DNA from 2 places in the Brevibacillus sp. NPDC058079 genome. Region 2 is predicted to be linked to the other one. Evidence: a T-box and tRNA genes for the amino acid it is inferred to sense, from the RefSeq annotation. Region 2 holds a T-box; the other holds one or more tRNA genes.
The links. A T-box is a leader RNA that pairs with one kind of tRNA and senses whether it is charged. The one in region 2 lies ahead of thrS (threonine--tRNA ligase), so its partner is inferred to be a tRNA-Thr.

Region 1 (16,174 bases), on a different contig from region 2:
ACATACATAACGATGATGACCTCCGTTCTGCAAACGCAGTTCCGCTTGTACGCCTACGGAGAGCTGACTGCAAGCGTCGATGCCAAGAATGAAGCAGCATTGCTCGCGATTGAAAAAGTACAGAATCAGGCAGTTGAGTTGGTTGAACCAGGCGTGCAGTTCCAAAAGTGGCTAGGAACGTTGAGCAACCTAGACGAGTTGATTAGCCAATCGGATCTGTTAGAGACACATCGCTTTATGTTGACAGAAATGTCAGACAAGAGCAAATACATGCTGAGCGAAAAAGAAGAAATCGTCCTGGCAAAAATGAAAAATACAGGGTCAAATGCATGGACAAAGCTCCATGAAATGCTGACGTCCACATTACTGGTAGACATCACAGTCGATGGCGAGCACAAACAGCTTCCATTGCCTGTGGTGCGGAACATGGCGAATGAAAAAGATCCGCAGCTGCGCAAAACGGCCTACGAGGCGGAACTTGCCGCTTACAAAAAAATCGATCAAGCTGCTGCTGCCAGCTTGAATGGAATTAAGGGCGAGGTTATTACCGTAGCGAAGCTCAGAGGCTATGAATCGCCGCTGGATAAGACGTTGCAAGACTCCCGCATGGACCGCGAGACGCTCGAAGCGATGCTTCAGGCGATGCGTGAGAGCCTGCCATCCTTCCATCAATACTTCCGTACAAAGGCGAAGCTGCTCGGTCATGAGAGCGCTCAGTTGCCGTTTTATGATTTGTTTGCGCCAGTGGGTGAGGCAGACATGCGCTTCTCGTATGAAGAATCCCGCGACTTCATCGTGAAGCACTTTGGTAGCTTTAGCGAAAAACTCGCCAACTATGCAGCACGAGCTTATGACGATCAGTGGATTGATGCTGAGATTCGTGAAGGCAAGCGTGGGGGGGCATTCTGCTACAACCTGCACATCGTAGGGGAGAGCAGAATTATGTCCAACTACACAGGCAGCTACAGCGATGTGAGCACAATGGCACATGAATTGGGACATGGCTATCACGGAGAATGTCTCGTAAACGAAGCATTCTTGAATAGCGAATACCCGATGCCAATCGCCGAAACCGCGTCCATTTTGTGTGAAACCATCATTGCCAATGCAGCGCTTGAACAAGCGACCTCCGAGGAAGCATTTGCGATTTTGGAAAATGATATTAGCGGAGCAAGTCAGGTGATCGTCGATATTTATAGCCGTTACTTGTTCGAGACTGCTGTATTTGAGCGCAGAACAGAAGGTGCCTTGTCTGTTTCCACTCTGAACGAACTGATGCTGCAAGCACAAAAGGACGCTTACGGAGATGGTTTGGATTCGGCAGCTCTACACCCGTACATGTGGGTATGCAAACCGCACTATTATAGCGCGGATTACAATTTCTACAACTTCCCGTATGCTTTTGGGCTCTTGTTCGCGAAAGGCTTGTACGCAGAGTATCTCAAGCGCGGGGAAGCTTTTGTTGAGCAGTACGACAAGCTCTTATCTGTTACAGGCAAAATGAGCGTTGCGGATGTAGCAGCCATCATGGATGTTGATGTACGCTCAGTCGATTTCTGGCGGAATTCACTCTCTTTGGTTGCAAAAGATATCGAGAAATTCGTTGAGCTCGCGTCTGCACGCCTGAACTAAATAGGAAGAACGTCCGCTATGTCATTAGCGGACGTTTTTTATTCATAATGCAAAACGTTTTTGTGCGCATAGGGAACAGAGGGGAAGGAGAAAGTAAGAAAAAACAGATGAGGTGATTACGTGGTAAACGGATTGCAGTTACTCGACCTATTGCGGGAAACGGAGAACAAGATGCTGCATTTACATAGAGCCATCGACAGAGTAAGCAGCGAGCCGGATTTCAAGGAGTCTGTCAGTGTTCTTACCGTAGTCGTTCGTGATTATCAGCTTCAGCTCGACAAAATGAAGCAAGCGTTGGGCAAAATCGAAATCGGAGGGCAACAACAACAGCAGCAGCAGGCCCATAATACCGAAATACATTAAACACAGAAAAACAAACAGCCCTCGAACTGCTGCAAAGGCAGATAGGGCTGTTTGTTTGCTTTTATGTGTAGGAAAGCCTACTGGAAATTAGCGTAACGCTTCACTCCGTAAAACGGGTAGAGCTTATGCATGTATTCGACTTTGCCATAGCGAACATCTTCGCCATTCGCATGAACGATTGCCCCATTACCCAGATAGATCGCTACGTGGGACACGCGTCCTTTTCCAAGCGCATCGTAGAACAAGAGGTCACCAGGCTGTGCTTGATCCAGTGATACTTCTTGGCCGCCACGGAATTGATCTTCAGAAGTGCGCGGAAGTGTAACCCCAAGCTGTTCAAAAACGTATGAAGTAAAGCCACTACAATCAAAGCCATTCGGAGTAGTTCCACCTAAGACGTATGGTGTATTGAGCAATGGCTCAAAAATTTCCTTCATACGGCCCAGATCTTCTGCATTTACCTCGGCAGGCAGCGAAACGGTAGAAGTGAGATTTGGACTTAAGAACTCTGTAGCAACATATGCTTCACGATCTTCGAATTCAATTTTCGTCCATTCACTACCTGTTTCTACAACTTCTACAACGGAACCGATTCTTAGCTTGCCTAACACTTTTGCGTCAGTCGAAGGCTTTTTACGCACATTCAGCACGTCACCAGTGACGCGGGCCTTTTCACCGGCGGTTAGTTCTTTAGACTCAGTGGTAGCGTTATCATTCTGATCGACAGCTACATCGGAAGGAATGTCAGTCGCAATGGAGCCAGAAGTGTTTGCACCATGAATAGACAAAGTTTGTCCAATTGACAATCTATCATCATTCAGTTGGTTCCATTGGATGATTTGATCCACCGATACTTGATGCTCGCGAGCGATCTTGCTCAGCGTATCACCTGCTGATACCACATATGCCGATGAGGATGCATGGGCAGCAGTAGGCAGCAGAGTGAAGAGGGCGAGGAAGGTGAGTAGCCTCGAAGTCTTTTTCATGTCATCGTCTCCACCAATCTACTAAAATCTGCATATCTATCTAAAATTCTATCGGATTTTCGTTGGTAAATCTATGAAAAAAATAATCTTTCACTATTTTTTCAAAAACTATTGCATTAGGAGATAGAATCGTGCTATATTAAAAAAGTCGCCGCAAGATGGAGACAAAAACTACATGGAGCTGTGGTGAAGTTGGAGTTCACGCCGGTCTGTCACACCGGAGGTCGCGGGTTCGAGTCCCGTCAGCTCCGCCATTCTATCTTTAGAATGTGCGAATTACATAGTTTCTCGTAATGTGCCGGTATAGCTCAATTGGTAGAGCACCTGACTTGTAATCAGGGGGTTGTGGGTTCAAGTCCTATTGCCGGCACCATTTTTATGCGGTCGTGGCGGAATTGGCAGACGCGCTAGATTCAGGTTCTAGTGGTGGCAACACCGTGGAGGTTCAAGTCCTCTCGACCGCACCATATGGTAAACAATAGGTTCGTAAATTGGCTGATGAAGCTAATTACGAGCCTTTTTATTTTTTCTTGAATGTTGAATCCTCCTCCATTTTCCATTACAATCACATTGTGATAATGAATCTCATTTTCATCATCGCTTTTGATGATTCATAAACAAACAAGCAAGACAATGGAGGGGTAGTTGTGGAAGAACAGTTGGAACTGTTTGATGTAACCATTATTGGCGGTGGCCCTGCGGGGATGTACGCTGCCTTTTATAGCGGAATGCGCGATATGAAGACGAAACTCATAGAAGCGAAAGAAGAGCTCGGTGGACGAATGTTGATCTATCCAGAAAAAATGATCTGGGATGTTGGCGGTGTACCACCACAACTATGTGAAAAGTTGGTTGCTAATCTGGTGGAGCAAGCGAAGACATTTGATCCCACCATCGTGCTGGGCGAGGCGATCATTGGACTGGAGCCACAAGAAGACGGCACGTACATACTCGTTGCAAAATCGGGGAGACGGCATTGGACCCGCACGATCATATTGGCTTTGGGCCGGGGTATTTTGAAAATGGCGAAGCTGGAGATCGAAGGAGCCGAGCGCTACGAGGTGACAAATCTTCATTATACAGTGCAGGAACTGGAGCCATTCCGTGGTAAGCACGTCCTCATCTCAGGGGGCGGGGACTCCGCGGTCGATTGGGCAAACGAACTGGTGCAAATCGCAGAGTCTGTAACTGTCGTGCATCGCCGTGATGTATTTGGTGGACATGAGCGGAATGTGAAGCGCATGAAAGAGTCATCTGCGATCGTTCGCACTCCATATGCGGTCACGCAATTGCAAAGCTCAGACAAAGAAACGATCGATAAAGTGACGATACGTCATCTGGAGACGGACGAGACGGAGCAAATCGATGTAGACGCCATCATCGTCAATCACGGATTGAAGGCCGATTTCACAGGGATTAAAGAGTGGGGCTTGGATATGGATGAGTGGAACGTGTTTGTTAGTCCTCGTCTGGTAACGAATATGCCAGGGATTTTTGCGGCAGGCGATTTTGCGAGCTTTGACAGCAAGATTACGCTGATCGCGGGAGCATTCACCGATGCTGCTGTGGCCGTAAACAGTGCCAAATTACACATAGACCCGGTAGCAGATCGGATGGCCTATGTTTCTTCCCATAACCAGCGTTTTAAAGAAAAGAACAAAGCCCTCGGGGTTATCGATGAGGATGACGAGTAGAACCTGATGTAGGACAAAAAGCCCAACATTTGCAGGTTGATTGTCGCTTTTCCCATACGGTACATTGTTAGAGGCAACGTGTAATAACAATGACCGTCAATATAAATAGGGAACTTCGCGTCAGTAAACCGATCAACAAATGTGGGAGAGGAAGTAGAAATGAAAAAAGTTCGGCATTGGCCGATCAGTATGGCGACAGTGGTCCTCGTGTTCTCGCTCGGTATGAACTACGCGCCTGAGCGTGCAATGGCGTTACAAGTGGATCCGTTATCTCCTGCTCTCGAGTTGCAGGAAAAGCTACAGGAAAAGTATGTGGAGAAGATGGACCTCAAGGAAGAGGAGGTTCTCGGCTTTTACTACTCATCGATGAAAGACAGCACAGATGCGCGTAAACATAACATCAGGCAAGCATTGAGCAAGCTTCATAATGAAAAAATCAAGCCGCAACAGGTGTTTTCTTTCAATGAAATAGTGGGAAACTCGAATTTGCCGGAGGATGGCTGGCAAAAGGCTGGGGTTATTCAGAAAGGTCAACTCGTCGATGACTATGGAGGCGGGATTTGTCAAGTTTCTAGCACGCTTTACAATGCAGCTGCTGAAGCGGGGATGATCATGATGGAACGGCATAACCACAGCAAATCAGTGGGATACGTGCCAATGGGTCAAGATGCCACAGTAGCGTATGGCTATAAGGATTTTAAATTTACCAACTTGTATGATTTTCCTGTGAAAATCAAAGCAAAATCATACGATGACGAACATGTTGTGATTGCGATCATACGTGCGTAGCTTAGAAGGAATAAAGGGGGCATCCTATGGATGAACCCTGTTTTTTTCGGTATTTTGTCAGGAAAAAAATGGATGGTCATTTAGTTTTGAGTCATGCATTCCTGACCATACTGTTTTAGAGGGAGGTGCCGTGATGTTCGTTCAGGTGACAGGTGATTCACACAATCAAGAGGTTCTCGTCATGGGAGAACGGTTAGATCGCCAGCAGGATGGTTACTATCTTTTGCCTGGGAGGCTTGTTCACGCATTGAAGCCACATGATTTGCCGGTAGGAATCCCATTCAAGCTCTCAGGTGCGCTGCCCTCTGGCTACGGGTTTTATCGGGAGGACTCTGTTATTTTTCGGCGGACGAATGATACTCCCTCCCTGTGGATTGATGTTACTTCTACATATATGGTTGCTGAATGGGATGGTTTGTTCTCGGTAGAAGCGACGGTTGAAGCCCGAAAGCATGTCGTGGAACAACAACAGCAGTTTGCGTTTGTCCTCTCCGAAGCGACAGAGCAGCAAGTGATTTTCCATTACGAATTTTCCTGGAGCACTGAGCAAGAGATGGACCTGGAGAGTGCGTTGGAATCCATTTGTGATACCGTGATTGAAGTAGAAGCAAGAGGGAATGCCCGTCTTTGGCCTGGCTATCGTAACTGCATGGAAGAAGGCGAACAAGACAAGCTGTAATACGCCGTACAGCCATGATATAGTGAAAAAAAGAGACAGCCACCAAAGGAGAGGACAAAATGGAGTCAGTCAAAAATATTTACTGTATCGGTCGCAACTATCGATTGCATGCTGCGGAGTTGGGGAACGATGTGCCAACCAAGCCAATGATCTTTGATAAACCAACACATGCGCTTGCAATGGCAAATGGCGAGGCCATTGAGCTTCCGGCATCGCGTGGAGAGCTCCATTATGAGGCAGAGCTTGTGATTCACTTAGCGAGACCGTATGAGGTTGGAGCTACACTTGACGATATGATTGACAAAATAGCACTCGGGATCGACTTTACTTTGCGGGATGTTCAAAGTGAACTGAAGAAAGCGGGGCATCCATGGCTGTTGGCAAAAGGGTTTAAAAATTCAGCAATTTTGACGTCTTTTCATCCTTTTCCTGGTATCCATGAGCTGAACCAAACCGATTTCTCCTTGCTGAAAAATGGAGAGCAAGTGCAACGCGGCAATCTCCGTGATCTGATTTTTGATTTGGAAACCATTATGGCCTATATTTCCGAATATCTAGGCCTGGATCAAGGGGATATCATTTACACGGGGACGCCAGCGGGGGTAGGACCTGTTGCGGATGGAGATGTCCTCACTCTCAACTGGGGAGAAGAGACCTGGGGGCAGTTTACGGCGAAAATGAAATAGGTACGAGTGGAGAACCATCTTCTGACAGAAACATGCAGAAGATGGTTTTTGTTTGGAGTTCGGGCCATCAATATAGCCGTTTTTTGCGACGAAAATCACCTTTGATACCGTTTTGTAACTTTTATGGTTCCATGGAACTAAGAGGTAGCAACCACCTACGTTACACCGTGTTTTCAGACTAGTCCCATGCTACCAATTCCATCATTGGAAAATTTTACGGTCTTATCCTCCTGTTTCCTCCTGCGCTATTCTGTCCATGTACCCAAGACGGGTGCCACAACATGACAAGGAGGAAAAGAAAGTGACGAAACGAGATTGGGTAATGAAGTCAACAGTAGCAGTCATGCTGAGTACGTCCCTGTTAATGGGTGGTCAAGCTGGAGTAGTGGCCGCTAAGACACAAGATTCAAAACAGTCAGAGGTTGCAAATATTGCTACTTCTTTGATCGGGAAGGATTACGAGTACAAAGCAAAGGGACCGAAGCAATTCGGATCAGCGGAGCTGGCTACGTATGCGTACAAACAAGTAGGGATTTCCATCGGGAGCACAATCTCTAGCCTGTACAAGACTGGGACGAAAGTATCCGAAAAAAGCGTGGCGCCAGGAGATTTGGTGTTCTTCGCCTCTAGCGGAAGCGGCAGCCCAACTTTTATGGGAATATACATAGGCAGTGATCAATTCGTTTATTCTTCGAAAGGGGAAGACGAGGTAGTTGTAAAAAAATATTCGAAGTACAGTGACAAATTTGTAGGGGCTCGTCGTGTTATTGATTCCTCGGGGAATACGCCTAGCAAGCCAGAACAGCCTGTAAGCAAAACTGCCGATCAGGTCATTAAAAATGGTGAAAAGTATATGGGCACAAAATACAAATACGGCTCAAGCAGCAGTACGACCAATACATTCGACTGCTCTTCCTTTACACAGCGCGTGTTTAAAGAAGCGGGCATTACATTGCCGCGCGATTCCCGCCAGCAATCTACTGTGGGGAAATCTGTTTCCAAGAGCAATCTGCAAAAAGGTGATCTGATCTTCATGAAGGCATCGGTAACCAGTTCTTCTGATCGGATTACACACGTAGCTATTTATGCAGGGGATGGGAAAATCCTGCACACTTACGGTAGTCCTGGTGTGACTTATTCCAAGTACGATGGAACGAATTGGGAAAAGCGCACAGTTCAAATCAAGCGCGTCATTTAAGCATCAAATCCATTTCAGCTCTCGTGCATTCGCATGGGAGCTTTTGTACTATATATGACGCTTGTTCTCACAGATCGTTTCGCGTCAATTTCTGCCAATATGGCAAAGGGAATCATGCCGTTCTCCGTTCGCTGAAAATGAACAACAAGAAATATGTTGTAATATTTAGAATTATACATATAATAAAAACTGAGAGGTGATTCAGGTGTCAGAAAATAGTCTGCCTACCCCTGTTTTAACCAAGAAAGGACAGGAAACCCGCAAAAAAATACTGGATGCCGCAGAGCATGTGTTTGGTGAGCTGGGCTATTATGATGCGTCCATCGTCTTGATCACACAGCATGCACAGGTATCTCAAGGAACGTTTTACAATTATTTCGAGTCGAAGAAAGCGATTTATGATGAATTGATCAGGCAGCTGAGCAGAGAGCTTCGTTCGACGATCAAAGAAGCGATCATGGCAGCAACCACGCAAGAAGAGAATCTGCGCCTAGGATTTCTGGCCTTTTTTCGTTGGATCAAACATCATCGCAACATGTACAGCATTATTCAACAGGCTGCGCTCGTCGACCAGGAGCTGTATCGCTGGTATTACGCCAAACTGGCAGCGGGGTACGTACGAAGTCTGAAGAACGCCATGAACGAAGGTGCGTTTCGAGAGATGGATCATGAGACGCTGGCTTATTGTCTCATGTCGATCGGACAATTCATCGGGATGCGTTGGGTTTACTGGGAAAATGAAGACGTACCGGAAGAGGTGTTAGAAACAGCTATGTCGATGATTATGAAAGGGATTGCTGCCAAGCCGTAACCGATCCATTTTATAGGCAAAGGAGTAGAGTTCATGAACGGAATTGCTTATTGGATTGAAAAGCGAGCCCGAATCACTCCGACGCGGATCGCAGTGATTGCCAACGATCAATCACTTACGTATCAGCAAATGAATGAACAGATCCAACGTCTTGCCAACTATTTACGACATGAGCTACAGGTCAAAAAGGGGGACAGGATCGGCATTTTGTCCCAAAATAGTTTGGAGTATGTGCTTCTGTTGTTTGCCATCGCCAAACTCGGTGCGATTGCCGTCCCCTTTAATATCCGTTTGACCCCTGCCGAATTAGACTATCAGTTTGAGGATAGTGGTATCCGCGTGTTATTTGCCCAGCCCGAGTTTGGTGCCACCATTGAATTGATTAAGGCGAAAGCCAGTGTTGCGCACATGATATGGCTGGAACCGGGAGAACTCCCGTGGAGCCAGGATGGCCCGAATGAGTCATCCCAGCACAGTAGGACCGAGGCAGATGACGGCAGTGGAGATGATCCATACATCATTTGCTATACATCAGGAACGACAGGAAAGCCCAAGGGAGCAGTGCTCACCCAAGAAAATATGTTTTGGAACGCCGTACACAATGTAGCCGCGCTTGATCTCACCTCAGAAGACTGCTCGATCGTATTATTGCCACTCTTCCATATCGGGGGAATCGGACTGTTTGCCTTCCCTACATGGCTTGCTGGCGGACGCGTCGTTGTCGCCGGGAAGTTCGACGCTGATAAAGCGATTCAATTAATTGAAACACACCGAGTCACCATCGTTATGGGTGTGCCTGCCATCCATGAAGCCATTCGTCAATGTCCCTTATTTGCTACCACATCATTCGATTCCGTCCGTTGGTTTTACAACGGCGGCGCTCCATGCCCCATGGAACTCATCCAGCATTTTCAGGAGCGAGGCCTCCCTTTTGGACAAGGATACGGCCTGACAGAAACATCCCCCACCGTGTTTATGATTGCGAAGGAAGATGCAAAAAGAAAAGCTGGCTCAATCGGCAAGCCCGTTATGTTTTGTGAAGTCCGCCTGATCTCGGATGACGGAAAAGACGTAGGGCAGGGCGAAATCGGAGAACTGCTCGTCAAAGGTCCGAATGTGATGAAGGAATACTGGAACAGACCAGAAGAAACAGCCAAGACCATCCGGGATGGGTGGCTATACACAGGGGATTTGGCATGTTTTGATGAAGAAGGGTTCGCCTATATCGTAGGCAGGCGCAAAGACATGATTATCTCAGGCGGGGAGAACATTTATCCGCTAGAGCTGGAACAGGTCATCGGCGAGCTAGATGACGTTCAGGAAGCCGCAGTCGTCGGTGTACCCGATGAAAAATGGGGAGAGGTCGCGAAGGCGTTTATCGTGGCCAAATCAGGTGTCGTCATCACCGAAGCACACATCAGAGCGCACTGTGAGCAAAGACTGGCGAAGTATAAAATCCCGAAGTCATTCGTGTTTTTAACCGAGCTGCCACGCAATGCAACCGGGAAAATCATCAAACAAGCATTGACCAGATTGAAAAGCGATTCCATTACGCAATGAGGTGATTCGCATGGCGAGATTTGCAATAGGGGAGCAAGCATCTTTTAGCAGAACGATTACGGAAACAGATATCGTCCTATTTGCGGGAATGAGTGGGGATTACAATCCAGTGCACATCGACCAACAGTACGCAAAAGACACGCGATTCGGCCAGCGTATCTCACATGGACTGTTGACGGCGAGCATGTTTTCCAGATTGCTCGGGATGCAGCTACCTGGCATCGGTTCCATTTACAAAGACCAGACCATTCAGTTTACGGCTCCGGTATTGATCGGAGATACGATCACTGCGACCGCCACCGTGCTGGAATATCAGGAAGAGCGGGGCATAATCCGATTGCTTACGGAATGCACGAATCAGCATGGAAAAGTAGTTCTGACTGGAACAGCGACGATGCTCGTACCGAAGGAAGGAGCGAAAGTATGAATCATTTTGCAGCGAATACGGTCCACGAGCAGACCATCGGAGTGGAAGCGACGTCTGTATTTTTTCCGGAGGGAGTAGAAACAGCTGAGCGATTGGCTGAAAAGACAGGAATCCCCACGCGAGTCATTATCGAAAAATTCGGTCTATACCAAAAGCATGTCGCAGATGACACCCTTCATGCATCAGACCTCGCTGTGCTCGCTGCCCAACAGCTGACCGACTCGGTGATCGATCCATCTGAGATTGACGTGATTATTTACTTCGGCAGTCCGCACAAAGATTACTATGTATGGTCCAGCGCACCGAAGATTACATACGAACTAAAAGCGACAAACGCATACGGTTTCGAGATGATGAACGTCAGCTCATGCTTTCCAATCGCCTTGAAGGTTGCCAAAGATATGCTGACGGCAGATGCATCCATTGAAAACATTTTGCTGGTTGCTGGCTGTAAAGAATCACAAATCGTCGATTACGACAATCCTCGCTCGCGCTTCATGTTTAATTTTGCAGATGGGGGGACAGCGGCTCTCGTAAAGCGTGGTGCTACAAAGAGCAGAATTCTCCACAGTTGTGTGATTACCGATGGTTCTTTTCACGATGATATAAGGGTTCCCGCAGGCGGCTCTAAGCAACAACCTAGTCATGAAACGGTGGAAAACAGACTCCACTACATCGATGTGCCGAATCCGAGCGATATGAAAGAACGACTTGATCCCATCTCGATACCGAACTTTGTCCATGTGGTAGAGCAGGCATTGGCAAAAAGCAATCGTTCCTTACGCGATTTGAAGCTGCTACTTCCTTTGCACACAAAGCGTTCGATGTTCTTAGAGCTGTTGGAACGATTGCAACTTAGCGAGGAGCAGGCCGTCTATCTCGATCATTATGGGCATTTGTCTGCACTTGATCCGTGTATTGGACTTCATGTCGCACAGCAAGAGGGACGTCTTGCCCCAGGGGATATTGTCGTAGCTGTCAGTGCTGGAACAGGATATACGTGGGCTGCAACTGTACTGGAATGGTTAGCCGAATCGCAATGAACATTTTGACTCTTAAGGAGGAACGGGTGTGAAAAAAAGAGGATGGAAAATGTTGCTCCCGCTAGCGATGTCTGTCGTGCTTGTTGTTGGTTGCAGCCAAAATGAAAGCGCTTCATCTGGTGGTGGTAATACGGTCAAGGTAGGCGTACTCGCTTCGCTCACGGGGCCATTGGAGAGCTACGGAAAGCAGACGGCGCGAGGTTTTGAGCTCGGACTCGATTATGCAACAGAGGGCAAGCGAGAGATCGCTGGCAAAAAGATCGAGTTCGTCGTGGAGGATACGGAGACGAAGCCGGATGTTGCCGTCCAAAAAGCGACGAAGCTCCTGGAGACCGACAAGGTAGATTTTCTCGTAGGCTCTTCGAGTTCAGGCGATACGCTGGCTGTCCTTCCCCTAGCAGAAGAGTACAAAAAAATCATGGTCGTAGAACCGGCTGTAGCAGATAGTATCACCGGGAAAAACTGGAACAAGTACATTTTCCGCACGGGTCGAAATTCTTCGCAGGACGCAGTTGCTGGCGCTGCGGCGATTGCTTCCAAAGGAACGAAGATCGCGACGATGGCTCAAGACAGCGCCTACGGTCGAGAAGGAATCGAAGCCTTTAAGACCGCGGCTGAAAAATTAGGGGCAGTCATTATCGAAGAACAATATGTGGACACGAACACGACTGATTTTACAGCCAACATCCAAAAAATCATTAGCGCCAAACCCGAATATGTTTTCATCACGTGGGCAGGCTCCAACTCCCCTTGGAAACAGCTTCAAGATATGCAGGTTCAGCAAAAAGGCATCAAGGTATCTACGGGAGCACCTGATATCGCTGCCTTGAAAACGATGGAGGCAATGATCGGAATGGAAGGTTTCTCGGTGTATTACCATTCGCTCCCGAAAACGAAAATGAACGACTGGCTCATCGATGAGCACAAAAAGCGTTTTAATGGCGAGATCCCAGATTTATTTACGGCAGGCGGGATGACGGCAGCCGTAGCGATTGTGGAAGCATTGAAAAAGACGAACGCCGATACAGATTCGGAGAAGCTGATTGCTGCGATGGAAGGCATGACCTTTGATACGCCGAAGGGCCAGATGCAGTTCCGGGCGGAGGACCATCAGGCACTGCAAACGTTGTACGCGATCAAGCTGGAGAAAAAAGACGGAGTCGATCATCCTGTGCCTGTACTCGTCCGGGAGATGACGATGGAAGAGACAGCACCACCTGTCAGGAACCAGAAGTAGAGGAGGTGTGTGATGAGTTACTTGTTGGAAACGGTTGACCTCAGCGTAGCATTCGGGGAGCAAACGGTCATAAACAAGGTATCGCTACGCATACCGAAGCAGCGATTTACTTCGATCATCGGACCGAATGGAGCCGGAAAGACGACGTTGTTTAACTTGTTGAGCGGGCAGCTTACTCCATCGCAAGGAACGATCCAGTACAAGGGGCAAGATATTACACACTTGCCCCCAGCAGCACGAACGAGATTGGGTATTGGTCGATCGTTTCAATTGACAAACTTATTTCCCAAGCTAACGGTGCGGGAAAATATTCGATTGGCAGTACAAGCAGCACAGGGAGTTCGGTTTCGTTTATGGATTTCCCAGGCAGATCAGATGCGACAGGCAGAGGAAGTTGAGCGATTGCTGCATCTGGTATTGCTCGAGAAAAAGGCGAATGTGCTTGCGAGCCTACTGGCGCACGGGGAGAAACGAAAGCTGGAGCTGGCCATGCTCCTTGGACTGCGTCCAGATGTTCTATTACTCGACGAACCGACGGCGGGGATTTCGTTGGAGGAAGTCCCAGCTGTATTGAAGGTGATCGAATCGATTAAGGAAAGCAATTCGTGCACGATCATCCTCATCGAACACAAGATGGACATGGTCAAATCACTCTCCGATCACATGGTCGTTCTGTTTCATGGAGAGCTATTGGCTGAGGGGACACCGGCCGACATGATGCGAAATGAACAGGTGCAGTCTGCCTACTTGGGAGGGTTGTATAAGCATGATGCTGCAACTTGATCAGATTGAAACGTACCTCGACCAGTTTCACATCTTGCAGGGTGTCTCGCTATCCGTGCAAGCCGGCAGTATTACTGTTTTGTTTGGTCGAAACGGAGCGGGAAAAACAACGACGCTTCGTTCCATCATGGGGCTTGCTCCGATCCGTCATGGCCAAATTCGCTATCTAGGAGAAGAAATCGGACATCTGCCGACCTATTCCATCGCGCGTAAGGGGATTGGCTATGTGCCCGAGAATCAAGGGATTTTTCATGATTTTACGGTAGAAGAGACATTCCGGCTCGCCATGCAAAAAAATGACGACGAACAAAAAGAAAAGCTCGCGTGGATGCTGGATCTATTCCCTGACCTGCGTCACTACTGGAAAAAGAAAAGTGGGCACTTAAGTGGAGGTCAAAAGCAAATGCTGGTCATTGCTCGAGCTTATGTGAACAGCAACGGACTCCTGTTAATTGACGAGCCGAGCAAGGGACTGGCGCCCATCATGGTTGAAAAGCTCATGTTCCACATCGAATCGATGAAGCAGAAAACGACCGTGCTTTTAGTCGAGCAAAACTTTATGATGGCGAGCATGATCGGCGAGCAGTACTACTTGATGGATGAAGGAAAAATTGTCCGCGGTGGCGCGATGCAGGAGTTGAAGGATGATGCAGATACGCGACAAAAATATTTGGGCATTGCCTGAGCGTATAACAGGGAGGGGGAGGATGAAATGGATGTCGCGATTAATTTGCTTGTAAATGGACTGGCGACAGGCATACTCATTTTCTTGCTCGCTTCCGGGCTCACGCTGATCTTTGGCTTAATGAGTGTGTTGAACTTTGCCCATGGTGGATTGTTTGCCTGGGGAGCCTTTGCTGGTGTATGGCTTTTCGGATTGACGGATAGCTTTCTTCTGGCCATTGTAGGTGCTGTCGTCATCGGGATGCTGCTCGGTTTCGTTTTAGAGCGCGTGCTGATCCGTCCCGTATACGGTGATCATATTCAGCAACTGCTCGTGACATTGGGCGGGATGCTTGTGATAAGTGAATTGCTCAAGGTGTTTTGGAGTCCCAATCCCATTCGGGCAGTATTACCGGATTATTTGCAAGGGAGCATCGAGCTTGGCGACATCATACTGATCACCTATCGCTTGTTTGTCATCGCAGTGGGAATCGTTGTGTACGTCGGGTTGCACCTGTTGTTAACCAAAACCAGACTAGGCTTGATCGTCCGAGCGGGTGTGATCGATAAGGAAATGGTGCAGGCACTCGGCATCAATATTAAACAAGTGTTTACATTCGTCTTTTTGCTGGGAGCAGGCATGGCTGCGCTCGGAGGAAGTCTGCTGGCACCGTATTCTGGGGTTATTTTTGCGGAAATGGGTATGCAGTATGCGATTCTGGCATTCATCGTCGTCATTGTTGGTGGGATGGGAAGCGTTCAAGGCTCTATGATTGCGGCGGTTTTAGTAGGGGTGCTTGGCTCGTTCATGGCTTACTTCGTTCCAGAGCTTTCACTGGCAGTGAACATGCTGCTAATGCTGGCAGTGCTGCTTATCAAACCATCCGGCCTGTTTGGAGCGAAGGGGTGATCATGCGTTGACTACATCTGGATTGTTGAACCATCGATTTATTGTGTTTGTCTTTCTAGCCTTGGCGGTTTTGCCGTTTCTTTCAGACTCGCGAAGCATGTACATCTTGTTCACCCAAATTTTTATCTTTGCGATTTTTGCGATGAGCTTTGATTTGTTGCTTGGCTATACGGGGATCGTCTCGTTCGGGCACTGTATGTTTTTCGGAATAGGTGCGTACTCCGTGTCTTTATTCCTGAAAAACTTTGACGCGACGATCAGTTATTTCTTGCTTGGCGTACTTGTTGCCATCGTGCTCTCCGGTATTCTCAGCTATTTGATCGGGATGCTGTCCTTGCGATTGAAAAGTCATTTTTATGCGATGCTGACCTTGGCGATTTCCCAGCTACTATTCGTATTGGCAGAAAAATGGCGATCGTTGACGATGGGTGGGGATGGCTTCACTTTCCCTGTGCCTGAGCTGTTTCGTGACCGTTTGTCCTTTTACTATGTATGCCTGATCCTAATGGTCATGCTGTTCGTCATCTTGCGAGCGTTTACGCACTCTCCACTCGGCAAGGTCTTGAAAGCCATCGGTCAAAATGAACAACGTGTGGAAGCGTTAGGCTATCAAATTCTTCATTATAAGGTAATCGTCAGCATTGTCGCTGGAGTGGTTGCTGCGATTAGTGGAGGCTTGTACGCAGTCATGCTACGCTTCGTGAACACCCAAG
Region 2 (16,174 bases):
CGCCGGGCGCAAGATCGCCGTGCTCATCTGCATCAACAGCTAATGTCACTGGCAATGGCCAAACCGTTCCATTGGCTAGACGCATCGTTTCCACGACAGTGTGGTAATCCGCCTCTTCCATGAATCCAGTTAACGGAGAAAATGCTCCGATGGCAAGACATTCGATGTCCGACAGGGTCCATTTGTCCACGATCATGGCTTTTTTGATCCCGTGCGGCAAAATCGTTTGCTTCACATCTTTCCCTCCTGCACTGTTCATTTGTGCAGACCGCATTCGGTCTTTTCGAAGCCAGCCCACCGTCCGGATCGAGAATCTTGGCCAGGCATGACAGCGCGCGTGCATACTCGGCAGCCAATGCTTGGATAGTTCCGGTCGTGCAATGGATTGTAAGGGACATCATTTGCATGGATATATTCCCACACCTGGGCCTCCGTCCAATCTGCTAGCGGATTGAATTTAACCAGGTTGAATTTTTCGTCCCACTCCACTTTTTTTGTATTCGCTCGGGTAAGTGATTGTTCGCGGCGAATGCCTGTCATCCACGCCTGATAGTTGGACAGGACGCGCTTTAACGGCTCTACCTTCCGAATCTCGCAGCAAAGATTCGGTTCTCTCTCCCACAGTTTGTCTCCGTGTTTTTCTGTCTGCTCGGCTAACGTCAGCTGTGGCTGCACTTGAATAAATGTCGTTCCGTATCTGGCTTGCAGCTTGTCACGCGTATCATACGTTTCAGCAAAATGAATGTTGGTATCGAGGTAAAATACAGGAATGGTGGGAGCCAATTTGTGCAGCATGTCGATTAAAACGACATCTTCAGCGCCAAAGCTGGCAGCTAGGATCAGACTGGCTGCATAGTTTTCCACGGCGTTCACAAGCACGTCCTGCGGCGCTTGAGCTTCCAGTCGGCTTGCCCATTCCTGTATTTCCTCATCCGCCATTTTCTGGCGATTGCTCATCAGCGAAGCTCCTCTCTTGCTAGGATTCACCCACCATCATATGCCTAGTGACTGGAAGTGGCGCATCGTCCACCTATATCCAACTCGCCCAAACCAAACGGTCAGTACCGTTTGGTTGACCGCAAGCGGTCGCATCCACTTTTATGAAAAACGTCGAGATGTTTCGATCCCCCAATGAGAGGGGACGTTTTTCACAAAAAAAAGCCGCCAGACAGGGTCTGACAGCTTTTTGCTGCTTTATTTCTCCTCTTTTTCGTTTACTGTCGGGGCGAAAATAAAAGAGGCTCCGGTTTGTTGCGTATTTTTGGCCTCGGTTTTTTGAACCGTTGGTACGGCGTACGAACCAGGGTTTACCAAGGAAGGTGTCACGGTGTAAGAATCATCCTTTTCTTTTGCAAAAGCTCCTGGCACGAGCAATGCTGAACAGATAACTGCTGTTACACCCATCATCATCCATTTTTGTTTTCTCATCTATGTCTCTCTCCCTATCCAATGTTTTCCTGTAACGCTTTTTATTGTATGGCATTGGAGAGTCTGCTCGACACGGACGAAAGATTGTTTTTTTCTCAGACTTGAGACGGAATCGTTTTTTACAAAAGAAAAAGCATCCTGTACGGATGCTTTAACCCCATTAGTTTTCTTCTTTTTCGTTTACATTTGGAGCGAAAATAAATGCACTTCCTGTTTTTTGCGTGCCTGTCACGGCATCTGTTTTCTGGACTACAGGTGCCGTCGTGTACGGAGCAGGGGCAAAGAAAGTATTCGTCACGGAATGTGCGTCGTCTTTCTCTTTGGCAAACGCCCCTGGCACAACCATCGCTGAACAAACAACTGCTGTAATTCCCATCATCATCCACTTTTGTTTTCTCATTTTGATCTCTCTCCCTATCCAATGTTTTCCTCTTATGGCTTTATTGTAAGGGATCAGCCAGGCTGTCTAACACGGACGGGAGGTTGTTTTTTACTCAGACCTTGGGCGGATTCTACTTTAGGACCAGAGCCTAGTTCTGCAACTGGATCTATTTTTCTTACACATCGATCGTTGTTCTTGTATGCTTATACAGCTCTTCAATCGTCTGCCCTTTTGCTCGGGCAAGTACCTCCATGCGCACACTCAGTTGCTTTTTCGCAAACTGCTGCAAATCAGTGACCTTCACCCCGAATGCACTCACCCCTTGGGGGTCATCCATCCAGTCGTACAGATGACTTGCCATTGGAGCCAGCTCATCCATCTTTTTGGCAATGACATCGTAAATATGGGGATGCTCACAGATCAATCGCTGCAGCAGGAATGTTCCGTAGCTGATATGCCGCGATTCATCTGTCTTCAAATACCCAATTCCTTGCATTAAACCAGGCATGAGCCCCGTTTTGCTGAGTGCTTCGTAAAACGCATAGTAGCCTGTCTCTGCGAGCACGCCTTCTACAAACATGTTGTAGACAGTAGAAGCTTCTGCGATGGCTTCGGGGGATTTATCCGTCAACAGACGATTGAGTGCATTCGGCAAGATCTCATGGAAAATTCGCTTGTACACATCATCGTGAAAATGATGCAAGTCTCCTGACTCGCCGATGTTGTCGAGAACCAACCGGAAAAACTCGGTATGCTTGGCCTCTTCAAAGAGGAAGGTTGTCAAATACATTTCTTCCTCCAATCGCCCTTCCTCTGCAATGACCATGATCAAAGGTAAAAGATCGAGGGTGACAGCCTCTTCCCCACCAAGAAAACCAGCAATTCGTCCCAAGGTTTCTTCCTTCTGCTCCAGATTCATATTTGCGTAATCTTCGCGGTCTTGCGTAAAATCAATGTCCTGCGGGTTCCAAATGCCGTATCTCTTCGCTTTTTGATACAATTGGTACGGCAGTAGCTCCTGATTCAATCCTTTTTGGCTGGTCGAAACAAAACCATTCCTCATCCCCATCCAACCTTTCCTTTTCTCATGCGCCTTCTATTCCAAACGAATGAAAGAAGTCATGAAATTGTTAATTTATCCCAAATCCATTCTTTACGCTCCGATTAGCGGTTTGATAAAATGAAGGCGCTGTATGTAGATTATAGGTCAGACTGAACGATCGTTCATATCCCCAAAAATCAGGGGGTGTTCATCACTCAAATGGAGGTGGCAATCACTCCATGGTCAGTCCAGAGCTGAACATGTACATCGACCGAATCGAAGAAACAACATTTTATGAGGAGAAACTGGTGCTTGCTGTACGCGGCTTCGTGGATCTCTTTCCTTTCATGGGAGCCATTCTGTGCAATTACTCGACGCTCAGTCAAATGGGTGAGGGACTATGGTCGATCCTCGACCAAGAGTTATGCTCCATCCGCGATATACGGGTGGACATGCGCAATATGCCCCTCATCCAGCATGCGATCCGTGAACAGAAAGCCGTCCTGCTAGATTCTGAGGCGATTCGTCAGTTCCCGCCCAATTTAGTGTATGGCGCCCCTTATGCGCTCATTCTCCCCATCAGCTATGGGCCTAACGTACTCGGCTACGCCGGTATTTCCTGGCATCAGGATGGCTGTTCCGGCATCAACCATCAATTGGTACAATCCTTAAGCGCATACTGTTTGATGCTGGGGAAAGTATTGGCAACCGACTCCCTTCGCCCTAAAACCGTCAAGCTTTCACGCCGAGAAGTCGAAGTCATGCAGCGGATGTCATGGGGCGAAAGCATTAAGGAGATGGCAGACTGGATGGGAATTAGTGAGTTTACCGTGCAGGATTACATCAAGTCTTCCTTAAAAAAGCTCGGTGTGCAAAATCGCGCACAAGGTGTGGCAGACGCTATTCGCCAGCGAATCATTTGTTGAATAGAAATAGAAAAAAACAACCGAATGTGATCTCGGTTGTTTTTTCTTTGACTTAAACTTCCATTTCTACGTTCTGATTTCTACCACGTTTCTCGGTGCTGTTCTCGTCCGTTGAATCTCCCTGATTTGAGAAGTGGTCATGAATTCAAATGCTTGACACTGTCGGACTGCTACCCCACGTCTGCGAAAACGAATACGACGAGCTTCAAAGTTTCTGCCTGCCCATAGGCTTACTCGTCATTGTGCCATGCCACTTACCTCCTTCTATCTTTGCTGTAAGATATGACAAGGAGATTGATAGCGTGTGGACAGGTGTAGGATGCTATTCGTTTGATTTTGCTATCTAGACCACAACAAAAAAGCCAACCTTGCCCTCAATCGGGAAGATCGGCTCTTCTATTCAAAAATTAAGCGTTCAGTTTGCTTTTTGCAACTGTTGCCAGTTCGTTGAACGCAGCTTTGTCGTTAACAGCCAAGTCAGCCAGCATTTTGCGGTTAACTTCGATGCCAGCAACTTTCAGGCCGTGCATCAAACGGCTGTAGGACAGACCGTTCATGCGAGCTTGCGCGTTGATACGAGTGATCCACAGTTTGCGGAAATCACGTTTCTTTTGACGACGGTCACGGTATGCATACAGCAGGGATTTCATAACCTGCGCATTAGCGGATTTAAACAGGCGATGTTTGGAACCGAAGTATCCTTTCGCCAGCTTCAGGATTTTCTTATGACGACGGCGTGTAACAATGCCACCTTTTACTCTTGGCATACTAAACTCCTCCTGGTCTTTCCAGCATGGCGGCCTACTGCTAGGCGCTTAGGGAGCTCATGCTGCGTAATGGTGTGTAATAAAGAAAAACTTACATGTAAGTGAGCATTTGCTCAATACGTTTTTGATCGCCTTTGGAAACGAGTGCAGCTTTGCGCAGGTGGCGCTTAGCTTTCGTCGATTTGTTAGCGAACAAGTGGCTACCAAACGCACGGTCGCGCTTCAATTGGCCGCTTCCAGTCTTTTTGAAACGTTTCGCAGCGGCCTTGTTGGTTTTCATTTTAGGCATCTGAAAAATCCTCCTGTCTAAACTACTATCTTACTGCTTTTCCGCTTTCGGAGCCAGAATCATGATCATGCTGCGACCCTCGATCTTCGGCTTGCGCTCAGGCGTAGCGAGATCTTCACACTGGGCAGCAACACGTTCCATAACGCCTAGTCCAATTTCGGAGTGGGTGATTTCACGTCCACGGAAACGGATCGTACACTTCACCTTGTGTTGATCCTCCAAGAACTTGCGGACGTTGCGAAGCTTTGTTTGAAAATCGTGTTCCTCGATGTTAGAAGAAAAACGCACTTCTTTCAGCTCGATGATCTTCTGGTTTTTACGCGCTTCTTTTTCCTTTTTCGCCTGCTCGTATTTGAACTTTCCATAGTCCATGATACGGCATACAGGCGGCTTGGCTGTAGGAGCAACGTTTACCAGATCCAATTCAGCTTCCTGGGCAATGCGCAATGCTTCCCTAAAAGGTACGACTCCCAATTGGCTCCCGTCAGCACCGATTAAACGGACTTCACGGGCTCGGATCGCTTCGTTAATTAACATTTGATCCTTGCTAATACTTGCCACCCCCGTCAATTTCGAGAAGGAACAAAAATATGCGAACGCAATCTGCGCCCGCACATATCTCACCTAAGCAATTTCATCAGATCCGAGGATCCTTGCGTAAGAGTTACCTGTCAACAGTCGTATACGACGTCGACCCAGGTGAGAAGCTGTGCGCCTCTGCTTGTTCTCGAAGTATGAAGTGTTTATACACGCAACTTATATTACAAGGTAGCTTGGGTTTTGTCAAGGCTAATACCTAATTATCCCCCGATATGGGACATTTCAACCTTATCACGCTTGGCGAGACCAGGCGTTTCACTTAGTCGTTCCTCCGAGTAGCGCACGTCGCGCCGCTCCCAGATCGCACGTATCAGCTCGCGAATCTCCTCATCCGTGCGTCCATCGCGGACTGGCTCGCGCAAATCATCTCCGGATGAAGCGAAGAGACAGTTGTACAATTTCCCTTCTGCCGACAGGCGAGCTCGCGTACAAGTGGAGCAAAAAGCTTGGGTCACCGATGAGATTAACCCGATCTCCTGGTCCGATCCCTCATAGTGATAGCGAGAAGCCACCTCTCCATAGTAGTTCGCTTCAGTCGCTACCAACGGCATCTCTTCATGGATCATGCGCACAATTTCACGGGAAGGTACGACTTGATCCAGCCGCCAGCCGTTACTGTTTCCCACATCCATGAATTCAATAAATCGAAGGGTGTGCCCTTGCTCACGGAAGTACCGTGCCATCGGCAAAATATCTTGATCGTTGACTCCGCGTTGTACCACCATGTTGATCTTGATCGAAAGCCCGGCATCTGCCGCAACACGAATCCCTTCCAGCACGGTATCGACCTGATAACCTCTACCGTTCAACATCCCAAAGCGCTCATTATCCAAGCTGTCTAAGCTGACCGTGACCCGATCCAGACCTGCTTCTTTTAGTGCTTGCGCATGGCGGGACAAGAGAGAACCGTTGGTCGTCATCGCGATATCTTGAACGCCTTCCACTTCACGTATCATTCGAATCAATTCAGGCAAATTTCTGCGCATTAATGGCTCTCCGCCGGTAATGCGGATTTTCCCGACCCCAAGCGAAGTAAAGATCTGGGTCAAACGGGTAATCTCCTCAAAGGTCAGCAACTTACTTTGCGGCAAAAACTCAAAATCCGGTCCAAAAATTTCGGCAGGCATGCAATAACGACAACGAAAGTTACATTTATCGGTGACAGATATTCGTAAATCCCGGAGAGGACGGTTCCGCAAATCAAGCACTTTTTCTGGCATAGATGTTCACTCTCCTTTTATCGCATTTCGACTTAGTACCAGTCTATTATCATAAATCGAAATAGCCAAATTTTCAAACGTAAACCGCACATTGTGTCATAAATGGGACCACTTTGCAAAAAAAGAGTACGAATACCTCCCGACATTCGCACTCTTTCCGTTAATGCATTCTTATATCTTAAATTTACTGATCATTCTTTCCAGTTCGCGAGCCATATGATTCAAGGATTCAAATGAAACGGAAAACTCTTCCATAGTGGCCAATTGTCCTTTGGAGGAAGCAGCCAGATTTTCAGCATTGTGCGCTGAAATCCTTGCAATTTGAGCAGTCTCATCCACAGATGCTGCTACTTGTTCCGATCCAGCGGACATCTGTTCAGAGACAGCAGATACCTCCTGAATTTGATCGGTTATCTGTTGAATTTCTTGTAAGATGCGTTGGAAGGCTTCTCCTGACTCCAGTACAGTAGACAATCCATCCTGAACATCTTGATTGACTGAATCCATCGCGTTGACCGCCATGGTCGTATCTGCTTGGATCTCCTTAATGAGGTTGGCAATTTGCCGAGCAGACTCATCAGATTGTTCAGCGAGTTTTCTCACTTCATCTGCTACGACAGCGAACCCCCGTCCATGTTCTCCCGCACGGGCAGCTTCGATGGCTGCATTGAGAGCAAGCAGATTCGTTTGGGAAGCAATTCCCGTAATCACATCAATGATTTGCACAATTTCTTTGGATCGCTCACCCAATTGCTTGACTACGGATACGGAATGTTCCACAGAGTCACGGACGGAGTCCATTTGCTGGATAGCTTTTTGGATGGACTGGTTTCCTAGCTGCGCTTCATCCGCCGTACATGTAGATGCTTCCGAGATGATGGAGGTTGTTTCCGCCACACGCTGGATGCCGATCGACATTTCTTCCATCGCTCTTGCGGATTCTTCCGTACCTCTGAGCTGATTTTGCGCCCCGCTCGCTACCTCCTGTATGGTAGTAGATATCTTGTTCGTAGTATCTACATTGTCTGCCAAGCGAACCGATATGTTGTCTGACGAAGTAGAGAGGGTGTTAACCGCTTTTTGGACTTCCCGAATGAGTCCTTGGATGGATACTTGCATCACCTGAATGCTCTGACCAAGCATGCCGATTTCGTCTTTTCTTTCCAAAAGGTTTTTGGGCAATTCAGCAGTAAAGTCACCACGTCCGATCTGGGCAATCTGGTCAACGATGGCAAGCAATGGCTTGGTGAATTTGTGCGAGAAAAGAACGGAAGCGACAACCGCTAGTAAGGCAAACAAAATGCTTAACATCCCGATGATGAAACCGATTTGATGGGCTTCAGCAGAGAGCTCAGCTTTTTCAATAAACGAAATATATTTCCAGCCGGTTTTGTCTGAAGTAAAGACGTTCGCCAAATACTCGGTATCGTTCATCGTGACCGCAAAGCTGCTGGGGGTATTCTCTGCGATAGCAGCCAATTCAGGAATTTGCGTATCTTTCAGTTTTTTCGAATTGAGCTCGGGGTTCTTCGGATTAGCCAAAATCGTTCCGTCTTTGCCAACCAGCATGAGATAACCCGTTTTCCCAATCTTAATTTCTTTCAAAATGTCGGTTAGCCCTTTTAAATTCACATCCAGTCCAACGACGCCCAGTGGTTCACCCTTGTCATCCTTTAGCATTGTCACGTTACTGATCACGATACTGTTGTCGCCTAAATAGAGATACGGATCTGTGGTGATCACTTTTCCGGGATTCTCCATTGGGGTTTTGTACCAATCCCTTGTACGCGGATCGTAATTCGGAATGACATCATCTGTCGGCCACTGTATGTATCCTCCGTATTTTGTCGCTAAATAAATAAATGCAGTATTCGGATGAGAATCGACAAATCGTAGGAAATCTTTAAAAACGGCCGCCTCTACCCCGCCATTTTGCAGTGGGGTATGCTTGGTTTTGGTTGGTTTGTCCATATACGTCGTGATAGTGTTATCTGCACTTTTTAATAAGGGACTGCCTGCTATCAGGTTTACGTTTTCACGAATCGAGTCGAAATACAAGTTAATCGCGTTGTCTACTTGAGCCACTTCTTTTGTCGAGGATTCAATAAAATAAGTCTGGATTCGCTCCTCCATACTGACATATACAAATGAGCTGATCACTCCAATCGGGATTAAAATAATGGCAAGAAATGCTGCTATCAGTCTTTGCTTGATGCTTACCCGCATACGTATCCCCCGCAGTTCTTCTTGATGTCCATAAGAACAATTACCCTACATCCTTTTCCCGTTCTTTTTTCCAAGTAAACGTATAATGAAAAAAGCCGCCCAAAACTTCAGGGCGGCTCTACTTTTATACGCTTTTACTTCATTTCATTGATTTCAGCGCGGATTTTTTCTACAAACGCATCCACTGTCATCGCGCCTTCATCGCCCACTCCGCGTTTGCGGACGGACAGTGTACCGTCAGCCACCTCTTTTTCACCGATGACCAGCATGTACGGGATTTTTTCAACTTGTGCTTCACGGATTTTGTAGCCGATTTTCTCATTGCGGCCATCCAGCTCTACGCGAATGCCAGCTTGTTGCAGTTTTTCTCTTACTTGTTCTGCATATGGCATATGCACTTCGCTGATGTTCATGATGCGTGCTTGGATCGGAGTCAGCCAAATCGGGAATGCACCTGCGTAGTGCTCGATCAGGATACCAATGAAGCGCTCCATGGAGCCGTACATCGCACGGTGCAAGACAACTGGACGATGCTTCTCGTTGTCTTGACCGACATAAGTCAGGTCGAATTTCTCAGGCATTTGGAAGTCCAGCTGGATCGTTCCACATTGGTGACGGCGTTTCAGAGCGTCGGTAATTTGGAAGTCGATCTTCGGTCCGTAGAACGCACCGTCTCCGTCTTTGATTTCATAGGCCATACCGAGCTCATCCAACACTGTTTTCAGAGAGCTTTCTGCTGCTTCCCATAGCTCATCAGAGCCCATAGAATCTTCCGGACGAGTGGACAGAGCCACACTGTATTCGAAGCCAAATACCTTGTAGATGCTATCAATCAAAGTGATCATGCCTTTGATTTCGCTCGCGATCTGATCAGGACGAACAAATACGTGCGCGTCATCCTGGCAGAAGGTGCGCACCCGCAGCATTCCATTCAATGCCCCGGAGTACTCATGGCGGTGAACTTGCCCGAACTCGGAGTAACGGATCGGCAGGTCGCGGTAGGAATGCATCTCGTTTTTATAGATCAGCATGTGACCTGGGCAGTTCATTGGTTTCAAGGCATAAGTCGCGTTGTCTACTTCAGAGAAGTACATGTTCTCTTTGTAATGATCCCAGTGACCAGATTCTTTCCAGAGACGCTCGTTCATGAGGAACGGAGAGCGCACTTCTGTGTATTGTGCCAATTGTTGCAGACGGCGGGAGAATTGCTCCAGCTCGTTGCGAACAGTGAAGCCTTTTGGCAGGTAGAACGGCATACCTGGTGCTTCCTCGGAGAACATGAACAGTCCCAGTTCTTTACCCAATTTGCGGTGATCGCGCTTTTTCGCTTCTTCGATGAAGTGCAGATATTCATCCATGTCTGCTTTTTTCGGCCAAGCTGTACCGTATACGCGTTGCAGAACTTGGTTTTCTGCTTTTCCGCGCCAGTATGCACCTGCCACGCTCATCAGCTTGAATGCTTTGATGAAGCCAGTGGACGGCAAGTGCGGACCACGACAGAGGTCGAAAAATTCGCCTTGCTCATACATTGTGATAGTCGCATCCTCTGGCAGGTCGCGAATCAGCTCCAGCTTCAGGTGATCGTTCAGTTCTTGAAAAATCGCAGTTGCTTCTTCGCGGCTTACGACTTTGCGGCGAATCGGCAGGTCTTCCTTCACGATTTTTTCCATTTCTGCTTCGATTTTGCCCAAATCCTCTGGGGAAAGGGAAACTGGAATATCCATGTCGTAGTAGAAGCCATCTTCGATCACAGGACCGATTCCGAACTTCACTTCAGCGCCGTAAATGCGTTTTACCGCTTGAGCGAGCAAGTGAGCTGTACTGTGGCGGTATACTTCCAACCCGTCGGCAGAATCGAGGGTAACGATTTCAATCGCTGCGTCATCTGTGAGTTCTGTGTACAGATCGACAACCTTGCCGTCTTTTTTACCAGCTACTGCCTTTTTCTTCAGGCTAGAGCTAATGGAGCCTGCGATGTCTTCGATAGTAATCCCAGCGTCGTATTGACGAACGGCTCCATCTGGGAAAGTAACATGAATTTGTGCCACTGTGGATTCTTCCTTCCTGTATCTTGTTTGGTTGAGAAAATAAAAAAACACTCATCCCCAAAAAGGGACGAGTGTGTTCTCGCGGTACCACCCTACTTCAAGTCTGTTCACAAAAACAGACTCCTCATTCCATGTAACGGTATTTAACCGGCATACCGATAGTAAAAGCCTACGCTTCGTTCCCGGTAGCTACTCGAAGGTGGTAGATCAATAACAGTTCGCAGCGAGCTTCCAGCCTGTTGACCCGCCTCTCTAGAGCGTCCTAACTATTGTCCGTGTCCTTCTCATCGTATTTATAAGCGCTGTAAAGTTGTTGTTGCTATTATAGTTTAGAGGGATTATTCCCGTCAAGTACACGTCGCTCGGATAGACAAAGCGAACAAGAGTGGCAAGTAACGAGCCGACTGTCAAAAATACTGCGGATCGTCTGTGCAAGCCCAGGCTTTTCGGAAGCCATGTGGAGCACGATACTCTCAGGAGCCAGTGTAACCAAAGCACTGACCAAATAATCCTCGTCCCTGCATTTTTGTTCGTCCATGTTCAGAACGGTATCCAACTGTTCAAGCCAAAGCCGATCCCCTTTTTTATCATAAAGATGGAAAGGTTTGTCCACACTAGGAACGACATGAACGACTTCCTGCTTGGTTTCCTGTACAGCAATGAAATAGCGCAACAACTCGACAAACTCTTGGTATTGCTTGTCTTCCAGATATTCATCAATGCCAGTTTCCACGAGTTCGAATAGCTCGTTCCAATGTTCCTGTAGTCGAAACCGGACGAAGCCCAAGACGTTAATTGTTCTCTCCCACTCCAAATAGGTGAAAACGTCGCGATATACGTTTGCCTTGCGTGTTGTAGCCGTTAACAGTTCCCTGCCATCAAGCTCGACTTCTTGGCACATGCGTTGAATATAAGGAAAAATCTCTGCCCACTCTGTCTCCATCTGTTCGGCAGCGAGTAAGTCAGCGGCCATTTCTTCCATAATTTTCGGTTCCTTCACCTGAATGACCCATTCGGCTAATGTAAGAGCAACGAAGGCTCTCGCCCACTCGATGGTCTGCGCGTCATACTCAGTCTCACACCAGCTTTGAAAGTAGAACAAGAGGTATCCATTCTCTTCTTGCTCCCTGTATGTAATGCGCACCGGTGCAGTGTTGACCCGCTCCGTCATCTCATTTACGATAGCCCGATACGTGTCACAATGCTCAGGGACATTCTCCAGCAATACGCGAAACGTCTGCATAACCATCCCCCCAACCGCCATTGTAGTTACAGTATATGTCCCGTCAGGAGCGATATACTTTTAAACGGTTGGAAACTCAGGGAAGGTTGCAGGTAAAAAGTTCCTGATTAAATAACCAAAAAACGCCCCCCTGCCGATTTCCCTTTGTTAGGAGGGGGGCAGAGAAGCGTTTTTTTGGTTTATTAGTTTTGCATGACAAAATCACGTTCTGCCATCTCGCCGTCTTTGAAAACGCGCAGAATGTCATACTGTGTGTTGCGCTGTGCAGGGATTTTGCCTGCGCCGCGAATGAGCTCCAAAATTTGGTTCGTGTTGACCTTGTACGTACATGCCGCTGCGGAAACAACGTTTTCTTCCATCATCGTTTGACCGAAATCGTTCGCTCCATAAGAGAGAGAAAGCTGACCGTAATGCGGGCCCATCGTCACCCAGGAGGATTGGAAGTTTTTGATATTATCCAGCATAAGGCGGCTGATTGCCAGTGTTTTCAAGTATTCCTCTGGCGTATTGTTGACAGCCTTCATGTTGGTGTTGTCCGGCTGGAAGGTCCAGACGATAAACGCTTTGAAGCCGCCTGTCTCATCTTGTGCATCACGAATGCGCAGAAGGGACAGTACACGCTCTTCCATCTCTTCCCCAAAACCAATTACCATGGTAGCTGTACCAGGCAAGCCTGCACGGTGTGCGGCTTTTTGAGTATCAATCCATTCAGTCCAAGAACCCTTCAAGCGGGAAATCTTCTGACGTGTACGATCATCGAGGATTTCGCCACCCGCTCCCGGCAAGGAATCGAGACCCGCTGCCTTCAGCTCTTTCAGCACTTCCTCGACAGACATGTTGGAAACTTCCGCGATTTTCATCACTTCCGCTACAGACAGAGAGTGCATCGTAATATGCGGGAAGCGCTGCTTGATCTCACGCAAGAGGTCAGTATAATAATCCAGTTTCAGATCCGGATTGGTACCGCCTTGCATCAAGATTTCTGTACCGCCAACGTCCACGGTCTCCTGAATTTTTTGGAAAATCGTTTCTTTTGGGAGAACGTATCCTTCAGAAGAGCCCGGGCGACGGTAAAAGGCACAAAAACGGCAATACGTGTCACATACGTTCGTGTAATTGACGTTGCGACTGATGACAAAAGTCGCAATCGGTTCTGGATGATGCTTTTGCATGACCAGATTGGCGTAATGTCCGATCTTTTCGATTTCATTGCTCGCAAACAAAGCCAGACCGTCTTCGAGACCCAGTCGTTCACCTGCGAGAGCACGTTCCAATATAGAATCGATCATAAGGATCACTCCTTGTACCATACGTAAATTCCATCCCACATCATAACACAATACCAGGACATCGGCTATAGCCCGAGGTGCTGGCAGATTCGCTCCGTACGCGAAAAAACCCTGCAAGAGACAGGGCTTGGAATCGCAATGATTCTTATTGTTCTTCATATCCGATCTGTTCGTATACTTCTGGCTCCCAGTAAATCACGGTTTGCGCGAGTGGCAAATTCGTTTCGCGTGCTCCGTTTGGTTGGCCATTAAAATAGATGATTTCTGTTATGGCTACCCGATCACCACGAACGTCAATTTCCCCTGACAATTGCAAGTTAGTCCCGTTTGGCGCATAGAAAACGACTTTTCCCGAACCCAATGTTTTCATTGGTTCCTCCCATGATGTTTGTCCTGTTTCCCTACATTTTAGTGGATAATCTTTCCTAGCGTCAATGAAAAAACAAGGACTTCACTACCAATATTCGACCTAGGATACACTCATTGGACCACGCTACTAACCATTTTACTGGCCCAGCGATTCCCACTCGACATCTAACTTCAGTTGTGGTCTTTCTTTGGACAAACTGGCATAGGATAGCTACAATAGAAAAAACCTTCTAAGGAGATGCTCATGCTCGAACATATCACACAGCTATTCATGCAATATGGGATGTGGGGACTTGTTGCCATGGCATTTTTGGACTCATTTATTAGTCCGATTCCTCCGTTTTTTATGCAAATTGCGATGAGTCTGCTCGATCCAGGCTCAGCGATTCAGTTTGCAACAGTAGCCTTTACTGCTTCCGTCCTCGGCGCCCCCATCGGATTTTTGTTGGGGAGATGGCTGGGAAAACCACTTTTGCACAAGATTCTCCCTGAAAAATGGGTGATTGTAGCGACGGAAAAATTCGTAAAAAACGGGGATGCTGCCGTACTGATCGGAGCTTTTACCCCCATTCCTTTCAAGGTTTTCACTGTGCTCTCTGGCGTATTCAATTACTCGCTGACCAAGCTCATGTTTTATGCGATTATCGGGCGGGGATTGAAGTTTTATTTGATTGGCACCTTGTTTTATTTGTACGGAAAACACGCAAAGGTTCTGATCGATGAATACTTTGAGATCACGCTGCTGGCGATCGCAACAGTGGTTGCTGCGATCTGGTTTATTTGGAGTATGCGCCGCAAGCGGTATGCATAAAAATCAAAAGCGCCTTCGCCACCTCAACAAGTGGTCTAAGGCGCTTTTTGATTTATCGGGTCTGAACAATAGCGGACTGTTGGGCCCAATCTTCAACGCTGACAAACTGATATTCCACCAGTTGGGTAAAGAACTGTACATCCAGCAAAGAATCGGCTTGAATCCCCCGCTTTTCTTGTGAATGGAAATGCTTTTCGGCATACAGCTTTGCCAAAATGTATTTGCGGGCATTTCCCTCACGCGTCACCTGATCCTCCGCTTCACTGACGATGCATGATAAGGTGTACAAATCTACCATATGGTCCGCGAGCGTTTTTAATTTGTACGTTACATAATCGTGGGTCTGTTGCATGAGATAGGCGATATTTTCCTCCAGGATGGCCAGTTCTGTCCGAATCAACTCGGCGTACGTCTGTGAAAAGGCATGCTTCCAGCCAGCTATGCGCTCCCGAAGCAATCTGCTAAACGCTTCGTGGCTGTTTTCTTTTTGCATCACACGCAAAATATCGAGTGCGAGTATATTCGAGGTGCCTTCCCATACGGTCAAAACTTGCGCATCACGCAACAGACGCGGCGTCACGTATTCCTCGATATATCCGTTACCACCATGAATTTCAATTGCGGTATGGGTCGATTCGACAGCCTCTTCCCCTGTACGGTATTTCAGCAAAGGAATCAGCAGGCGAGCAAGCGCGTTATCCTCTTTGCTCGCTGAATGAGACTGCAAGCGATCATAAACAGCAATCATATCAAACACCGCACCCGTGCTGACCTCCGTATCCATTAAGAGGCTCACCAGCATTTCTTTTACCATCGGGTACTGATCGATTGGATTCCCGAATGCACGACGTTGCTCGGCATAATACCTCGCTTCGTAAAAAGCTCGACGCATGATCCCGATCGAAGCAATCGCGTTGCAAATGCGAGACAGATTCAGGGCTTCTGCCATGTACTTGAAGCCGTTCTGAGGCTCCCCGATCAAATAGCCCTCTGCTCCGTTCAACAGTATCTCCGCAGATGGTACGGCGTTGACGCCCAGCTTATCTTTCAGGCGGCGGACCTGGATGTGATTGCGTTCGTTGTCAGGCTTTATCCAAGGCACCAAAAACAGTCCGAGCCCTTTTGTCCCCAGTTTCTCCTCATCGATTCTCGCCAAAACAGTCGCAACAAATGCTCCAGCATTGCTCGCAAAAAACTTTTCTCCTGTCAATCGGTACACACCAGGCCGACCTGTTACTGGCTCTGCTACAGTCAAATTCGCACCGACATCCGAACCACCCTGTCTCTCCGTCAGCCAAGTAGCCCCTTCATACAGGCGAGTGCGATCACGAGAGGTCAGTCCTGTCAGGTACTGCTCCTTTTGTTCTTCGCTGCCATAGCGGTCAATTAAATAAGCGGCTGACATCGACAAGGTGACAGGGCAATAGAAGCCCGGCTCAGACTGACTCACGAGATAGCCCATGAAAAAGGAATAGCTATACGGCGCTTTTCTGCCCAACTCAGGAATGTCTTGATACAAGTAGCTGACGATGCC

Region 1: it encodes a tRNA-Thr, which carries the amino acid that the T-box ahead of thrS (threonine--tRNA ligase) is inferred to sense. The anticodon was not compared.

What each region holds. Positions count from the first base shown of each region.
Region 1 is NZ_JBHVSO010000001.1:515,259-531,432, forward strand. It holds gene ACFVS2_RS02695 (M3 family oligoendopeptidase) at 1-1,632, shown strand, start outside; gene ACFVS2_RS02700 (hypothetical protein) at 1,753-1,995, shown strand; gene ACFVS2_RS02705 (C40 family peptidase) at 2,073-2,981, opposite strand; tRNA gene ACFVS2_RS02710 (tRNA-Asp) at 3,159-3,235, shown strand; tRNA gene ACFVS2_RS02715 (tRNA-Thr) at 3,279-3,354, shown strand; tRNA gene ACFVS2_RS02720 (tRNA-Leu) at 3,362-3,448, shown strand; gene ACFVS2_RS02725 (NAD(P)/FAD-dependent oxidoreductase) at 3,629-4,675, shown strand; gene ACFVS2_RS02730 (VanW family protein) at 4,835-5,464, shown strand; gene ACFVS2_RS02735 (hypothetical protein) at 5,598-6,143, shown strand; gene ACFVS2_RS02740 (fumarylacetoacetate hydrolase family protein) at 6,203-6,829, shown strand; gene ACFVS2_RS02745 (C40 family peptidase) at 7,131-8,027, shown strand; gene ACFVS2_RS02750 (TetR/AcrR family transcriptional regulator) at 8,233-8,838, shown strand; gene ACFVS2_RS02755 (o-succinylbenzoate--CoA ligase) at 8,872-10,398, shown strand; gene ACFVS2_RS02760 (MaoC family dehydratase) at 10,409-10,825, shown strand; gene ACFVS2_RS02765 (3-oxoacyl-ACP synthase) at 10,822-11,868, shown strand; gene ACFVS2_RS02770 (substrate-binding domain-containing protein) at 11,936-13,105, shown strand; gene ACFVS2_RS02775 (ABC transporter ATP-binding protein) at 13,118-13,888, shown strand; gene ACFVS2_RS02780 (ABC transporter ATP-binding protein) at 13,872-14,573, shown strand; gene ACFVS2_RS02785 (branched-chain amino acid ABC transporter permease) at 14,601-15,461, shown strand; gene ACFVS2_RS02790 (branched-chain amino acid ABC transporter permease) at 15,469-16,174, shown strand, end outside.
Region 2 is NZ_JBHVSO010000003.1:363,543-379,716, forward strand. It holds gene sat (sulfate adenylyltransferase) at 1-274, opposite strand, end outside; gene ACFVS2_RS11860 (phosphoadenylyl-sulfate reductase) at 256-957, opposite strand; gene ACFVS2_RS11865 (hypothetical protein) at 1,195-1,428, opposite strand; gene ACFVS2_RS11870 (hypothetical protein) at 1,589-1,828, opposite strand; gene ACFVS2_RS11875 (R2-like ligand-binding oxidase) at 1,986-2,879, opposite strand; gene ACFVS2_RS11880 (helix-turn-helix transcriptional regulator) at 3,092-3,778, shown strand; gene rplT (50S ribosomal protein L20) at 4,186-4,545, opposite strand; gene rpmI (50S ribosomal protein L35) at 4,637-4,834, opposite strand; gene infC (translation initiation factor IF-3) at 4,865-5,371, opposite strand; gene moaA (GTP 3',8-cyclase MoaA) at 5,635-6,654, opposite strand; gene ACFVS2_RS11905 (methyl-accepting chemotaxis protein) at 6,826-8,880, opposite strand; gene thrS (threonine--tRNA ligase) at 9,015-10,928, opposite strand; T-box leader at 10,989-11,225, opposite strand; gene ytxC (sporulation protein YtxC) at 11,251-12,171, opposite strand; gene mqnC (cyclic dehypoxanthinyl futalosine synthase) at 12,354-13,460, opposite strand; gene ACFVS2_RS11925 (hypothetical protein) at 13,606-13,830, opposite strand; gene ACFVS2_RS11930 (YqaA family protein) at 14,074-14,640, shown strand; gene ACFVS2_RS11935 (acyl-CoA dehydrogenase family protein) at 14,693-16,174, opposite strand, start outside.